2 regions of the Cupriavidus sp. 01L415 genome follow, and region 1 is predicted to be linked to the other one. Evidence: riboswitches for the same ligand, from Rfam matches in the RefSeq annotation. Region 1 holds a riboswitch; the other holds the start of a gene.
The links. Region 1 has a riboswitch for glycine ahead of AC1DOX_RS28320 (D-amino acid dehydrogenase). Riboswitches for the same ligand answer to the same signal wherever they lie in the genome.
Positions count from the first base shown of each region.

Region 1 (7,560 bases):
GCACCGACGACACGGAGGACGAGGATTTCCTGGAGGGCACGAGCGTGCCCGAGCTAATGGAGATCGCGACCAACCAGCTGCGCGTGGCGGGCTATACGCTGTGGAACTGGGACGCCGGTGACGACGCCTACGCGGGCTGGATCACGCGCAGCGAAGACGATGAAGAGATGATGGAAATCGCCGATACGCTGGGCTTCGACCTGAAGACCGGCGACCAGCCGTTCTGAGCCGCACGCCGCGCCAGGATCTTCTTGAAGCGAGCGCTTAGTCGAGGCTGATGACTGTCGGCGAGCCTTCATCGCCATCGGAATCCGCAGGCGATGTGAGCGATGCAGGCGTCGCGCGCGGGCGCGGCGCCGGACGGCGTGTCTCCGGCACGCCCAGCGTTTCCTCCAGCACGGTCAGCAAGGCGCGCACGCTGGCGGGCATCAGCTTGCGCGCGGGCATCAGCACGTAGACCTTCAGCGGGGACGACGTATAGCCCGGCAGCACGCGTACGAGTTGGCCCTGCACCAGCTGGTCATGCACGAAGCGCGGCGACAGGCGAGCCGCGCCCAGTCCGTCGATGGCGGCCTTGAGCCGGACTTCGGCATTGTGGGTGCAGATGCGTGGCGCCACGTCCATCGCAAACGTCTGCACGCCATCCCGCAGGAATTCCCATTGGACATCGTCGATATTGCCCAGCGTCGGCCAGCCCTGCAGGTCCTGCGGCACGCGCGGCAGGCCGCGCTCGCGAATCAGCGCCGGGGCCGCGTAGAAGGCCCGCTCGATCAGCACCACGCGCTTGCTGGCAAACGAGCTGTCGTGCAGGCTCGTATCGGTCATCACGAATGCCAGGTCGTAACCGTGGCGGATCAGGTCAGGCTGGTCCCAACTGACGTCCAGCTGCACGCGCAGCGAAGGGTGGAGCTTGAGCAGGCGTGACAGCGACGGCGACAGGTGTTGGGAGCCAACTTCATAGGGCGTGGCGATGCGGAGCGTGCCGCCGACCTCCTCGCTGACCGATGCGGCCTCCGCGCTGATCTCGCGCAGTTCGCCGAACAGCGGAGCGACGCGGTCATAGAGTTGCTGGCCGCGCTGCGTGACGCGCACCCGACGCGTGGTGCGCTCGAAGAGGCGCACGCCGAGCTGCCCTTCCAGACGGGCCACCGCCGCGCTGGCGGACGACTTCGGGACCTCGGCCAGTTCGGCGCCTTGTGTGAAGCCGCCCCCTTCCACCACGCGGCAGAAGATTTCCCAGTCCTTCCAGTCGATCGATTTCATGCAATACCTTCAGTCAGCCAGCGCCCGGTGAGCGCGCCGCGATTGTCCCACAGCACGGACAATGATGAAGTCCACGTTTCGCGTGTGGGCAATGCGGAAAGTCGTGACTCGGGTCAACGTTGGGGAAAATCATAGTTGAGAATCGATCTCATTTAAGGCTAGCATTCCGCTGTCGCCCGGAACCGGGCTTTTTGTCGGAGAAGAAGATGCTGAAGATTGCCGTTCTCGTACTCGCTGGTGCGTTCTCCACAGGCGCGCTGGCCAGCGCAAAGTGCGTCGCGCATCCCAAGGCCGAATGGATGTCGGAGGCCGACGCCAAGGCCAAGATCGAAGCGCAGGGCTACACCATCAAGAAGTTCAAGGTGGACGGCAACTGCTACGAGATCTATGGCACCACGAAGGATGGCAAGAAGGCGGAGATCTACTTCGACACCAAGACACTGGACATCGTGAAGTCCGAGATCGGCAAGTAAGCAACAAGCAAGACCATGTCGATTCCCGCGGAAGCGGTACGCGAGACCGGATCGATCCGCGTCTGGGACGCGGTGGTGCGCATCACGCATTGGAGCGTGGCGGCCATCGTGTGCTATGACTTGATCGACGATTCCGGCGACGAGGTCCATCGGCTGCTCGGCTACGTCGCCGCCGGCCTCGTCCTGTTCCGCATCCTGTGGGGCTTCATTGGCAGCGAGCATGCGCGGTTCAGTGCCTGGCTGCCACGCCCGGCCGGTGTTCTGGCATACGCCAGGGCGCTGGCCAGGCGCCGCGCGCCGCGCTTTGTCAGCCACACGCCGCTGGGCGCCGTGATGATGCTGGCGATGTGGGCGCTGATCCTGGCGCTTGCCGTCACCGGATGGATGTCGCGCCTGGACCCGTTCTGGGGCGAGGACTGGCCGATCGACATCCACCGCTGGCTGTCGAATACGCTGCTCGCGCTGATTGTCGCGCACGTGCTGGCGGCCATCCTGTTCAGCGTGGTCGGCCAGGAAAACCTGATCGGCGCCATGGTGACCGGCAGGAAGCGCCGCGAACCACGACCGTAGTCCCCCTTCCGCTCAATCCGTCGCCGCGCCCTGAATAGCCTGCGCGCTGACCACATCCTGTATCTGCTGGCGCAGCCACTGCCGCAACCGGTCCGCATCGGTGCGCGCATGCCAGATCTGCATGACCTCGACCTGCGGCAACGCGAATGGCACCGGCAGCATCACCAGCTCCGGGTCGCGACTGACGGCCTCCTCTGCCACGGAACGCAGGCAGGTCAGCAGCAGGTCCGTGCCACGGATGACGCGCGTCGGCGCGACAAAGCTGGACAGCCCCGCCACGACATTCCGCGCCAGGCCGCGCGCCGCCAGCGCACGGTCGACGATGCCGTTGAGGTCGCCGGTCAGCGTGGTCAGCAAATGCTCGCACGCCAGGAAGGCATCGAGATCCAGCCCCTGCGCCAGACGCTCGTTGGCGCGGGAGGCCAGCACCAGGAAGTCCTCGCTGCGCAGCCGCTGCTGATGGAACGTGTCCGGCAGGTTCTCGTAGAAACCGGCGATCGCCAGGTCGCACGTGCCTTTTTCCAGCTCGTCGCGCGGCAGCACACCACGTGTGTTGTGCGTGACCAGCACCACGCCCGGGGCATGGCGACGCAGCCGGGGCAACAGCTTTGGCAATAGCACCTGCTCCATGTAGTCCGTGGTGTAGATGTGGATGTGTTCGGACCGCGCCAGATAGTCACGGCCATCGCACGCGTCATAGAAGGCATCCAGATCCCCCACCAGCCGTTGTACCTGCGGCGCCAGTTCATGCGCACGCGGCGTGGGCGACAACCCGCGCGGTGCACGCACGAACAATGGATCGCCCAGTTCCTCCCGCAGCCGGTTGAGCTTGTGGCTCAACGCCGGCTGACTCAGGGCCATGCGGGACGCGGCGCGTGACGCATTGCATTCCTGATACAGCACATGGAATACGTAGAGCAGGTTCAGGTCCTTGCTTCCAATATTCATATTTTGGATAGCAGAAATCGAATCTTCGAAGTTTGCGAATCATAGTCCTCTGACTAGGATGTTGCCATCGCCGGGACATGCCCGGTGGGCTCTGACCTGCAACTGGAGATGGATGATGAAGATCCTGATGGTSCTGACCTCTCACGACCAGCTYGGCAATACTGGCAAGAAGACGGGCTTCTGGCTGGAGGAACTTGCGGCACCTTATTACGTGTTCAAGGAGGCTGGCGTGGAATTGACGCTGGCGTCGCCCAAGGGCGGCCAGCCACCGCTCGACCCGAAGAGCGATGACCCCACGATGCAGACCGATCACACGCGCCGCTTCCATGGCGATGCCGCCGCCAAGCAAGTGCTGGCCAACACCCTGACGCTGGATCAGGTGAAGGCAGATGATTTCGACGCCGTCTTCTATCCTGGTGGTCACGGCCCGCTGTGGGACCTGACCGAAGACAAGCGCTCCGTCGCCCTGATCGAGGCGTTCGTCCGGCTCGGCAAGCCCGTGGCCGCCGTCTGCCATGCCCCGGGGGTGCTGCGGGACGTGAAGGGTACCGACGGCCAGCCGCTGGTCAAGGGCAAGCGGGTGACGGGATTCACCAACAGCGAGGAAGAGGCGGTGCAGCTGACCAACGTCGTGCCGTACCTGGTGGAGGACGTTCTGAAAGCCAAGGGCGGCATCTTCTCGCGCGGGGAAGACTGGGCCAGCTATGTATTGACCGATGGGCAACTGGTGACGGGGCAGAACCCGGCATCGTCGGAGGCAGGGGCCCACGCGCTGCTGCAGCTGCTGCGGTAGTCACTTGCGCTGACTGTTCCTTGCGGGGGGTCCTGCCCCGGGTATCCTACCCCCCGGTTGCCGATCCACGTGCGCTGGACGACGCAGGACGCCGCGCACGCATCGGGATGGCCCCAATCGCCATCCCGGTCCGTCATGTGGCATAGTTGGTGCCGCTGTACCCGCTGTACCCGCGATATCGGGAGAGCCTGTTCCTGCCGCCCGGCAGGTGCAGCGCCGAAGGAGCAACCGCCCCGGAAACTCTCAGGCAAAAGGACCGGTATCCGCCATCGAACTCTGAAGAACCCCGGCATCACGTCAGCCGGCGGTACCGAAGGAGCAAGCGATGCGCGCCCATGGCGCGTCGTCGTGAATCTCTCAGGTCAAGGACAGAGGGGGCGTTCGTCGCGCATGGTGCGCCACGGACTCCCACTCACGACGTCCTGAAAGACCTGACATCATGAAGACAATCGCTGTTATCGGCGGTGGCATCACCGGCGTTACCACGGCTTACGCCCTGGCCAAGCGCGGATTCTCCGTCACGCTGTTCGAACGGCACCGCTATGCCGCCATGGAAACGTCGTTCGCCAACGGCGGCCAGCTATCGGCGTCCAACGCCGAAGTCTGGACGCACTGGTCCACGCTGGCCAAGGGCATCAAGTGGATGCTGCGCAGCGACGCGCCATTGCTCGTCAATCCGCGCCCCACGTGGCACAAGCTGAGCTGGTTCGCGGAGTTCATCGCATCCATGCCGCATTACCGCACCAACACGATCGAGACGGCGCGGCTCGCCATCGCCGCGCGCCAGCACCTGTTCGCGTGGGCCGAGGCGGAAGGCATCGACTTCGATCTCAAGAAAAAGGGCATCCTCCACATCTACCGGAACAAGGCGGGCTTCGACCACGCCGGGCAGGTGTCGAAGCTGCTGGCTGCAGGCGGGCTGGATCGCCGCGCCGTGACGCCCGACGAAATCCGCGCGATCGAACCCACGCTGGCCGGGCAGTACTACGGCGGCTACTACACCGAAAGCGATGCCACGGGCGATATCCACAAGTTCACTTCAGGGCTGGCAGCCGCGGTCCGCCGGCTGGGCGTGACCACGCTGTACAACCAGGATGTGAAGTCGGTGACCTCGGATGGCCGGCATGTCACCGTGGTGGCCGCCGACGGCGCCCAGACCGCATCGCGCGTGTTCGACGGCGTGGTGGTCTGCGCAGGCGTGGCCAGCCGCGAGATGGCCCGGCAGCTTGGCGACCGCGTGAACATCTACCCCGTCAAGGGCTACTCGATCACGGTCAACCTGAACGATGCGGAAAGCCAGGCATCGGCGCCGACGGTCAGCCTGCTTGATGACGAGACCAAGCTCGTGACCAGCCGGCTTGGCGCGGACCGGTTTCGCGTCGCGGGCACGGCCGAATTCAATGGCATCGACCGGGACATCCGGTCCGATCGCATCCGTCCGCTGATTGACTGGGTGCATGCATGCTTCCCGGGCGTGAGCACGCGCAGCGTGGTGCCCTGGGCGGGACTGCGGCCGATGATGCCGAACATGATGCCGCGCGTGGGGCGGGGTCATCGGGCCAACGTGTTCTACAACACTGGCCACGGCCATCTCGGATGGACCTTGTCGGCAGTCACGGCGGATATGGTGGGAGAGGTGATACGGCAGGCGGCGGAACCGCACGCGTCGTCGATCGCGGGCGCGAGATTGGAGACCGTCAAGGCCTGACACCAACGACGCGGAGGGCCGCAAAAATGAAGAAAGGCCTGCGAATGCAGGCCTTTCTTTTAATGCTGGTGCCCAGGAGAGGACTCGAACCTCCACAGTGTTGCCACCGCTAGGACCTGAACCTAGTGCGTCTACCAATTCCGCCACCTGGGCAAGGTGAGCGGCGCATTTTACAGAACATTTTGCAGATTGCAAGCCCCTCCCGCATCAAGCCGGAACAGCCATCCCGCATCAGTTCAGGCTGCCCGGATCCTGCGCGGTCTTGCGCTGCTTGGCCTTGGCCACGAAGTAGGCCCCGATCTGCCGCTGCGTGACCGCGCCCGTCTTTTTCGTATCGATCTGGTCGAACTGCTTGGCGACCTCGGGCATGCCCGCCTCCGCCTCTGCACGCGTCAGCTTGCCGTCATGGTCGACATCGGCGGCCTTGAATTTTTCCGCGAACATCGCCTTGGCCTCTTTCGCATTGGCCGGCCGCGGTTCGGCCGGCGCCTGTTGCGCGGCTGCCGTGCCAAACACCAGACATGCCGCCAGCATCAGGCTGGCCCGGATCAGTTGCAGTGGAATCATCATCGTCTCCTCGAACTCTCTTGCGGAAAGCGGCCATGGGGTGCGGCGCTCGCGAAGACATCGCCCCGGCCGGGATTATCAGGAAAAGGGACCTGTGCGAAACGCATCCCCGCGAGATCATCGCCCCGATCCGACCGCTCGGGAATTCAGTTGTTTTGGAGACCCATGTAAATATTTCCATCCAGCACAAAGCGATTCCGTCCCGCTCGCTTGGCGCGGTACATGGCGCTGTCCGCACGGTGCAACAGCGGCTCCAGCCCCGGCGCCTCGGGCACCGCGCACACCGCGCCCACGCTGATCGTCACGAACGGCTGCACCGGCGTGCCATTGTGGGCAATGCCAAGGTCCCGCACCGCAGCAACCATGCGCCGGGCGACGTTGCGGGTTTCGTCCTGGGTCGATGCCGGCAGCAACGCCGCGAATTCCTCCCCGCCCAGCCGCGCACAGAACTGCGCACCGGTCAGCACCTGCGTCAGGGCCAGCGCCACCTCGCGAAGGCACTCGTCGCCGCGCGGGTGGCCATACAGGTCGTTGTATTGCTTGAACAGGTCGACGTCGAGGATCAGCAGGCCCAGTTCCTCGTTTTGTTCAAACGCGCGTGTGACGGCCGCCAGCGACTCCCGCTGGAAGTAGCGCCGGTTGGGAATGCCCGTCAGCGCGTCGATGTCGAGATCGGCCTGCACGCGTGACAGGCGCTCCTCGGTCTGGCCCAGCTGCGCGGTCAGCGCCAGTTCGCGCGACTGGTAGCGGCTGATGTCGCGCATGAACACGAGGGTGCCGATCACCTTGCCATCCAGCCGGCAGACCGACTCCACGGTGAGCTCGTAGTGCGCTCCGGCAGGAATGCGGGGCGTCGGCGCGGCATCGGGCTCGTCGCAGGTCAGCGGGGCCCACAACGCCTCCGCCCACGGCGCCGGTGGCGGATGGCCGCGACGCAGTTCGGGCAACAGGCGAGCCGCCGCCGGATTGAACTCGACGATCTGGCCGTCCCGGCCAAGGATCACGCAGCCCTCCCCGATGGCATCGAACACGCGCAGCCGCGCGTAATGGCCAATATCGTCCAGATGGGTGCGCAGCGCGCAGAACCAGACGAGGACGGTCATCAGGGAAAACGTGGCCGGCGTCAGATCGCCGCCCAGCATGCCGGTCCAGCGTTGCAGGTAGGCGATGTGGGTCAGCAGCGGCAAGGCCAGCCCCCACGCCAGGATATTGCGCCCACGCCGGGACAATGCGGCGTT
Region 1 is NZ_JBFTSP010000038.1:18,020-25,579, reverse strand. It holds gene AC1DOX_RS28350 (DUF6630 family protein) at 1-227, shown strand, start outside; gene AC1DOX_RS28345 (LysR family transcriptional regulator) at 265-1,263, opposite strand; gene AC1DOX_RS28340 (PepSY domain-containing protein) at 1,470-1,736, shown strand; gene AC1DOX_RS28335 (cytochrome b/b6 domain-containing protein) at 1,752-2,306, shown strand; gene AC1DOX_RS28330 (LysR family transcriptional regulator) at 2,319-3,254, opposite strand; gene AC1DOX_RS28325 (type 1 glutamine amidotransferase domain-containing protein) at 3,370-4,047, shown strand; glycine riboswitch at 4,217-4,316, shown strand; gene AC1DOX_RS28320 (D-amino acid dehydrogenase) at 4,487-5,755, shown strand; tRNA gene AC1DOX_RS28315 (tRNA-Leu) at 5,822-5,908, opposite strand; gene AC1DOX_RS28310 (EF-hand domain-containing protein) at 5,987-6,322, opposite strand; gene AC1DOX_RS28305 (GGDEF domain-containing protein) at 6,469-7,560, opposite strand, start outside.

Region 2 (7,560 bases), on a different contig from region 1:
CTCGCCCATCAGGCCCAGAATCACGCCCTTGTCGGTCCCGTGGCCCTTGCCGGTCGCCCCAAGCGACCCATACAGTTCCGCGCGCACGCTGGCCACTTGCGGCAGCAGGCCATCGCGCTCCAGCCCGTGGGCAAACATCAGGGCGGCGCGCATCGGCCCCACGGTATGGGAGCTCGAGGGGCCGATACCCACCTTGAACAGATCGAAGACGCTGACAGCCACGGTGAACTCCTGGGATTGCGGTGTGGATCGGGGATCTGGATGGCGCGCCTCAGACGGAATCGTCGGAGCCGGGGTCGCCCCAGATCGATACGGCCCGGGGCGGCGGCGATACGGGTTCGGCCGGTTTCGCACGGACCTTCACCGACACCGTGCCATCTGTTTCCAGAATGGCGAAATGCACGTCCTGCGTGCCGTCGCAGCCAGCGTGGCGCAGGATCTTGTTCAGGTCGTCGCTCGAGATGCGTTCATGCCGCATCACGTCGCGGAATATCTTGCCGTTGTGGATCAGCACCCGGGGGCGTCCTTCGACCAGCACTTCCAGCCGCCGGCTGCGCCAGGTCAGGTAGGCCAGCGCCGCATTCGCGGCGACCAGCGTCGTGGCGAGGATCAGGCCCGCGCTGACCGAGTTGTCCCCGGCGTTCATGGCGTTCTGCACGGCGTTCGAAATCACCAGCAGCAGCACCAGGTCGAACGGCGTGAGCTGGCCGATCTGGCGCTTGCCCGAGAGGCGCAGCAGCGCCAGTATCGCGCCGTACACGATCAGCCCGCGCAGGACGAATTCCCACCAGGGGGCGCTGAGACTCCACATGTATGAGACCTCCGCTCAGGAGCGCGCCGGACGCCGGCGCTGGCCTTCTGAGCATAGCGCGTGGGCGGCATCCGCGTGAACCGGACACCGCCCGACCGGGCGCGTCAGTCCTGAGCGTACTCGCTCATCGGCACGCAGGCGCAGAACAGGTTGCGGTCGCCATACACGTTGTCGGCACGGCCAACCGGCGGCCAGTACTTCTGCGTGCGCAGCGAGGCAACCGGATAGGCCGCTTCCTCGCGCGTGTACGCCCGCGTCCACTCGTTCGCGGTGATGACGGCGGCCGTGTGCGGCGCGTTCCGGAGCGGGTTGTCCTCGCGGTCGAAGCTGCCGTCCTCCACGCGCGCGATCTCGGCACGGATGGCGATCATCGCATCGATGAAGCGGTCCAGCTCGTGCAGCGCCTCGCTCTCGGTCGGCTCGATCATCAGGGTGCCCGGCACCGGGAAGCTCATCGTCGGCGCGTGGAAGCCGTAGTCCATCAGGCGCTTGGCCACGTCCTCGTTGGAGATGCCCGTGTTCTTCTGCAGCGGCCGCAGGTCCAGGATGCACTCGTGCGCCACCAGGCCATGCTGACCCGCATACAGCACCGGGTAGTACGGCGACAGGCGCCGGGCCACGTAGTTGGCGGCGAGGATCGCGTTCTCGGTGGCGGCGGTCAGGCCGGCCGATCCCATCATCGCGATGTACATCCAGGAGATCGGCAGGATGCTGGCCGAGCCGAACGGCGCGGCGGACACGCCACCGATGCCGTTGTCGTCGCGGCGATAGCCCACGCTGTCCTGGTTCGGCAGGAAATCGGCCAGATGGGCACCCACGGCCACCGGACCCACGCCCGGGCCGCCACCGCCGTGCGGGATGCAGAAGGTCTTGTGCAGGTTCAGGTGGGACACGTCGCCGCCGAACTGGCCCGGCGCGGCGGTGCCGACCATGGCGTTCATGTTGGCGCCGTCCACGTACACCTGGCCACCGTGCTGATGCACGATGTCGCAGATCTGCTGCACGCCCGCCTCGAACACGCCGTGCGTGGACGGGTACGTGATCATGATCGCGGCCAGGTTCTTGCTGTGCTGCTCGGCCTTCTTCGCCAGATCGTCCAGGTCGACGTTGCCGTTGGCGTCGCACGCCACCACCACCACCTTCATGCCGGCCATCTGCGCCGAAGCCGGGTTGGTGCCGTGTGCCGACGACGGGATCAGGCAGATGTCGCGATGGGACTCGCCACGGCTGGCATGGTAGGCGTGGATGATCAGCAGGCCGGCGTATTCACCCTGCGATCCCGCGTTGGGCTGCAGGCTCACGGCGGCGTAGCCCGTGGCGGCACACAGCATGGCCTCGAGCTGGTCGATCATCTCGCGGTAACCCACGGTCTGGTCCAGCGGCGCGAACGGGTGGATCTTGCTGAATTCGGGCCACGTCACGGGGATCATCTCGCTCGTGGCGTTGAGCTTCATCGTGCAGGAGCCCAGCGGGATCATGGTGCGGTCCAGCGCCAGGTCCTTGTCGGCCAGCGAGCGCAGGTAGCGCAGCATCTCGTGCTCGGCGTGGTGCGTGTTGAACACCGGGTGCGTGAGGTAGGCGCTCTGGCGGGCCAGTGCGGCCGGGAAGCCGTCCTGCACCGAGGCCTCGGTCTTGTCGAAGTCGGGCACCGGCTTGCCGTGGGCGAAGATTTCCCACAGCGTGACGACGTCCTCGCGCGAGGCGGTCTCGTCGAGCGAGATCCCCACGCGCGTGGCGCCTGCATGACGCAGGTTGATGCCACGCTGCGTGGCCGTGGCGTGGAACGCGTCGGTGTTGAAGCCCGTCTCCAGCGTCAGCGTGTCGAAGAACGTCGCATTCAGCGGCGTGTGGCCCAGCGCCTTCAGGCCGGCGGCCAGCGTGGCGGTCAGGCGATGCACGCGCTGCGCGATGCGCTTGAGGCCTTGCGGGCCGTGGTAGACCGCGTACATCGACGCCATCACGCCCAGCAGTACCTGGGCGGTACAGATGTTCGAGGTGGCCTTCTCGCGGCGAATGTGCTGCTCGCGCGTCTGCAGGGCCAGGCGGTAGGCCTTGTTGCCCTGCGCGTCGATGGTCACGCCGACCAGCCGGCCCGGCATCGACCGCTTGAAGTCGTCCTTCACCGCCATGTACCCGGCGTGCGGGCCGCCAAAGCCCAGCGGCACGCCAAAGCGCTGCGAGTTGCCCACGGCCACGTCGGCGCCCCATTCGCCCGGTGCGGCGATCAGGGTCAGTGCCAGCAGGTCGGCGGCGGCGACCACCAGGCCACCGGCCGCGTGCACCGCGTCGGCAATCGCGCGGTAGTCGGCCACGTCACCGTTCACGCCCGGGTATTGCAGCAGCACCCCGAACGCGTGGGCCTGCGCGGCATCGGGGGCGGGGCCGACCTTCACCTCGATGCCCAGCGGCAGCGCGCGCGTGCGGACCACTTCCAGCGTTTGCGGCAGGACGTCGTCGGCCACGTAGAACGTGTTCGAGGCGTGTTTGTTCACGCGTTGCAGCAGCGTCATCGCCTCGGCGGCAGCGGTGCCTTCGTCGAGCATCGATGCGTTGGCGATGTCGAGGCCAGTCAGGTCGGTGACCATCTGCTGGAAGTTCAGCATCGCTTCCAGGCGGCCTTGCGAGATTTCGGGCTGGTACGGCGTGTAGGCCGTGTACCAGGCGGGGTTCTCGAAGATATTGCGCAGGATGACGCCCGGGGTGAGCGTGTTGTAGTAGCCCTGGCCGATAAAGCTCTTGAGAACCCGGTTCTTGCTCGCTAGGCCGCGCAGCTTGGCCAGCGCGGCTTCCTCGGTCAGCGGTTCGGTGAATTCGCCCAGCGGCATGCCGTCGCGGCGGCGGATGGCGGCGGGCACCACGGCATCGATCAGCGCGGCGCGGCTGTCATAGCCGAGCACCTTCAGCATGTGTTGCTGTTCGGGGCCGTCCGGGCCGATGTGGCGGGCGGCGAAGGCGTCGCGCGCCTCCAGTTCGGCCAGCGTGGGCCGTGTACCTTGGGCGGCAGCGTTCATGGGGAGCGGGGCGTTCATGGCAAGGGTCTCGTGGGTGCGCGGCGGCAGGTGGTCAGCCGTGCCGCCGCGCGGGCATCTTCAGGCGCCGTCTCCTGGCTCGGGAGCCGGCGTGGGTGCGTCCGGGCTCAGGCGCCGACGCTGGCCTTGTAGGCGTCGACGTTCATCAGGCCGTTCACGTCGTCGGCGTTGGCCGGCTTCAGCTTGAACAGCCAGGCGTCGAAGGCGTTGGCGTTCACCGATTCCGGCGATGCCGTGGCGGCTTCGTTCACGGCGATGACTTCGCCGGCCACCGGGGCGTAGATGTCGGAGGCCGCCTTCACGGACTCCACCACCGCCAGCGCGTCGCCGGCGCCGACCGACTTGCCGACTTCCGGCAGTTCCAGGAAGACGATGTCGCCCAGCGCGTCTTGCGCGTGGTCGGTGATGCCGATCGTCAGCGTGCCGTCGGATTCGACGCGCACCCATTCGTGCGACTCGGTGTACTTCAGGTCAGCGGGGAAATTCATGAGGGTTCTCCGGGATGCAGTGTGTTTCTTGTTTCGGACGCCTGCCGGCTGGCCAGCCGGGCAGGCGAGATGGCGACCGTTGGGTGATGCCAGGCGGATGCCTCAGCTCACGAGTGCCTTGCCATTGCGCACAAACGGCAGTTTAACCACAGTCGCGGTCAGTTTGCGGTCACGAATCTCGACCTGTACCTCGGTGCCGGGGGCAACATCGGCGGGCAGGCGGGCAAAGGCGATCGACTGGGAAAGCGAGGGGCTGAAGGTGCCGCTGGTGATCTCGCCTTCGCCGGCCGGCGTGATGACGCGCTGGTGCGCGCGCAGCACGCCGCCCTTGTCGCGCAGGATCAGGCCGGCAAATGTCTTGTGTTGTCCGCTGGCGGTCAGCGCAGGCTTGCCGACGAAGTCGCGCTCGCTCTGCAGGTCGACGGTCCAGGCCAGGCCGGCATCCAGCGGGGAGGTGTGGATGTCCATGTCCTGGCCGTAAAGGTTCATGCCGGCTTCCAGGCGCAGCGTATCGCGCGCTCCCAGGCCGGCCGGGCGCACGCCGGCGGCTTCCAGCTTTTCCCAGATGCCTGCGACGTTCTCGGCCGGCACCACAAGTTCAAAGCCGTCTTCGCCGGTGTAGCCGGTGCGGGCGACCATCAGCTCGCCGACGGCCGGGTCCTGCACGACCAGCGCGTTGAACGGCTTGAGCGCGTCGGCGGGCTGGGTGGACGGAAAGGCCTGATAGACCTTCTGGCGGGCGTTGGGACCTTGCACGGCGATGATCGCCAGCTTGCTGACGTCGGCCGGGGCCACGTCGCCGCGTCGAGGGGTGATGGTGACGCCGCTGCCGGTGGCGGCATTGCGGGCGCGGATCCACTCGATGTCGCCCACCGCGGTGCTGGCGTTGACCACCAGGCGGAAGCGGTCCTCGGCAAAGAAGTAGACGATCAGGTCATCGATGACGCCGCCTTTCTCGTCCAGCATGCACGAGTACAGTGCCTTGCCGGGTGTTTGCAGCTTGTCGACGTTGTTGGCCAGCAGGCCACGGAGGAAGGTGCGCGTGTTGGGGCCGGCCAGGTCGACCACGCACATGTGGGAGACGTCGAACATGCCAGCGTCACTGCGCACGGCGTTGTGCTCTTCAATCTGGGAGCCGTAGTTGACCGGCATGTCCCAGCCGCCAAAATCGACCATGCGGGCGCCAAGGGCGCGGTGGATGGCATTGAGGGGCGTGGCCTGMAGCGTCATGGAATTCCTTCGGGGGCTCTCGCGGTTCAGAAACCGTGGTTCGAAAACGAAAAAAGGGTCGTCCGCCGCATCGCTCGGTCACAACAATGTGCAACCTAGCCGCTGCGGCGGATGACCCCTCTGTCCTCGATACCTGAGAGATTACAAGGCTCGCGCCTCGTGCGCCCCTTCGGTGGACATGCTCACCATGCGCTTGGGCAATGGCGGATGTCGCTCTCCAGAGTGCGGCATGCATTGTGTGCATGTTGCATGCCGATCCGACCAGTCCATGGTGCCTGAGAGTTTTCGGGTGATACCCCTTCGGCGGCGCAGTCGCTGCGCGCTCTCCCGGTCGGATGCGCGAGAATGTACGGGACCGGTTTGCCTTTGTCAAACGGCGAAACGCGCGGCCAGGTTTCGCGGCGCCATGTCCTTCGTATGCGGCATCCGCCACAGGGGCTACAAGGCGAAGAGGCGGCGGAGTGGCGGGATGTGCGCCAGGCTCACCCCGCCGGTCCGGCCTCGCCGCGCAGTCTTCCCTCAGTCACCCGCCCCTCTGTAATTCCTGCCGGCCGCGAGTAACCGCTACGTCCGGCAACTTCACGCTTGCCGGAATCAGCGGTCCTTGGTGACGACGTTACCCACCACGCCACCCACCGCCGCGCCGCCGACGGTGCCCAGTGCGCTACCGTTGGTCAGCGCCGCGCCGCCCAGGGCGCCCACGCCCGCGCCGATCGCGGTGTTGCGTTGCTTGGGCGTCATGTCCGCGCAGCCGCCAAAGGCAACCAGCGTGACGCCGATCAGGGTGACTTTCGACAAGGTTCGCAGCGTGCTCATGATGGCCTCCAATGTGTTGAACTTGCCATCCGCGCCGACCATGGGCCCGCGCGGCCATGACTCAGAGAGGCAAACTCCATGCCCCGGCGGCCGCGACTTACGAAGTGTTACCTCGGTGGGTCCGTCCGCCGAAAGAGCCCGTTGCGTGTCCGCTATCGGTCACCGGCGGGCCGGGCACCGCGTGTTAACATCGTCGGCTTTCGCGTACCACCTGCTGCGTGCGCCATCCGGCACCTCGCCCTTGCTCCTTCCCGCCCCATGACCCACGGACTCAACGCCGCCCAATCCGAAGCCGTCCGCTATCTGGACGGACCCTGCCTGGTGCTGGCCGGCGCGGGCTCGGGCAAGACGCGGGTGATCACGCAGAAGATCGCGCACCTCATCGAGGACAAGGGCTTCGAGCCGCGCCACATTGCCGCCGTCACCTTCACCAACAAGGCGGCCAAGGAAATGCAGGAGCGGATTGCCAAGCTGATGGAGGGCAAGACCACGCGCGAGGGCAAGCGCATTCCACTCAAGCAGTTGACCGTCTGCACGTTCCACTCGCTCGGCGTGCAGATCCTGCGCATGGAAGCCGAGCATGTGGGCCTGAAGCCGCAGTTCTCGATCATGGATTCCGACGACTGCTTCGGGCTGGTGCAGGAACAACTCGGCACGACCGACAAGAAGCTGATCCGCAGCGTGCAGAGCACGATTTCGCTGTGGAAAAACGGCATGATCGATCCCGAGACCGCGCTGGCGCAGGCCGCCAATGCCGACGAGCACCAGGCCGCGATGGTGTATCGCAACTACGTGGCCACGCTGCATGCCTACCAGGCCGTGGACTTCGACGACCTGATCCGCCTGCCTGCCGAACTCTTCGCGCGCGATGAAACCGTGCGGCTGAAGTGGCAGAACCGGCTGCGCTACTTCCTCGTCGACGAATACCAGGACACCAATGCCTGCCAGTACCAGTTGCTCAAGCAGCTGGCCGGCGGGTCGCACCTGCGTGCGCCGGCGTTCACGGCCGTGGGAGACGACGACCAGGCGATCTACGGCTGGCGCGGCGCCACGTTGGATAACCTGCGCCTGCTGCAGACTGACTTTCCCGACCTCAAGGTGGTCAAGCTGGAGCAGAACTATCGCTCCACGGTGCGCATCCTGGAAGCCGCCAACGCGGTCATCGCCAACAATCCCAAGCTGTTCG
Region 2 is NZ_JBFTSP010000005.1:190,854-198,413, forward strand. It holds gene AC1DOX_RS12275 (L-serine ammonia-lyase) at 1-222, opposite strand, end outside; gene AC1DOX_RS12280 (DUF421 domain-containing protein) at 272-811, opposite strand; gene gcvP (aminomethyl-transferring glycine dehydrogenase) at 916-3,840, opposite strand; gene gcvH (glycine cleavage system protein GcvH) at 3,948-4,328, opposite strand; gene gcvT (glycine cleavage system aminomethyltransferase GcvT) at 4,431-5,558, opposite strand; glycine riboswitch at 5,669-5,789, opposite strand; glycine riboswitch at 5,811-5,898, opposite strand; gene AC1DOX_RS12300 (glycine zipper 2TM domain-containing protein) at 6,153-6,374, opposite strand; gene AC1DOX_RS12305 (UvrD-helicase domain-containing protein) at 6,633-7,560, shown strand, end outside.
Region 2: linked by a shared signal. The riboswitch ahead of gcvT (glycine cleavage system aminomethyltransferase GcvT) and the one ahead of AC1DOX_RS28320 (D-amino acid dehydrogenase) in region 1 are both predicted to bind glycine.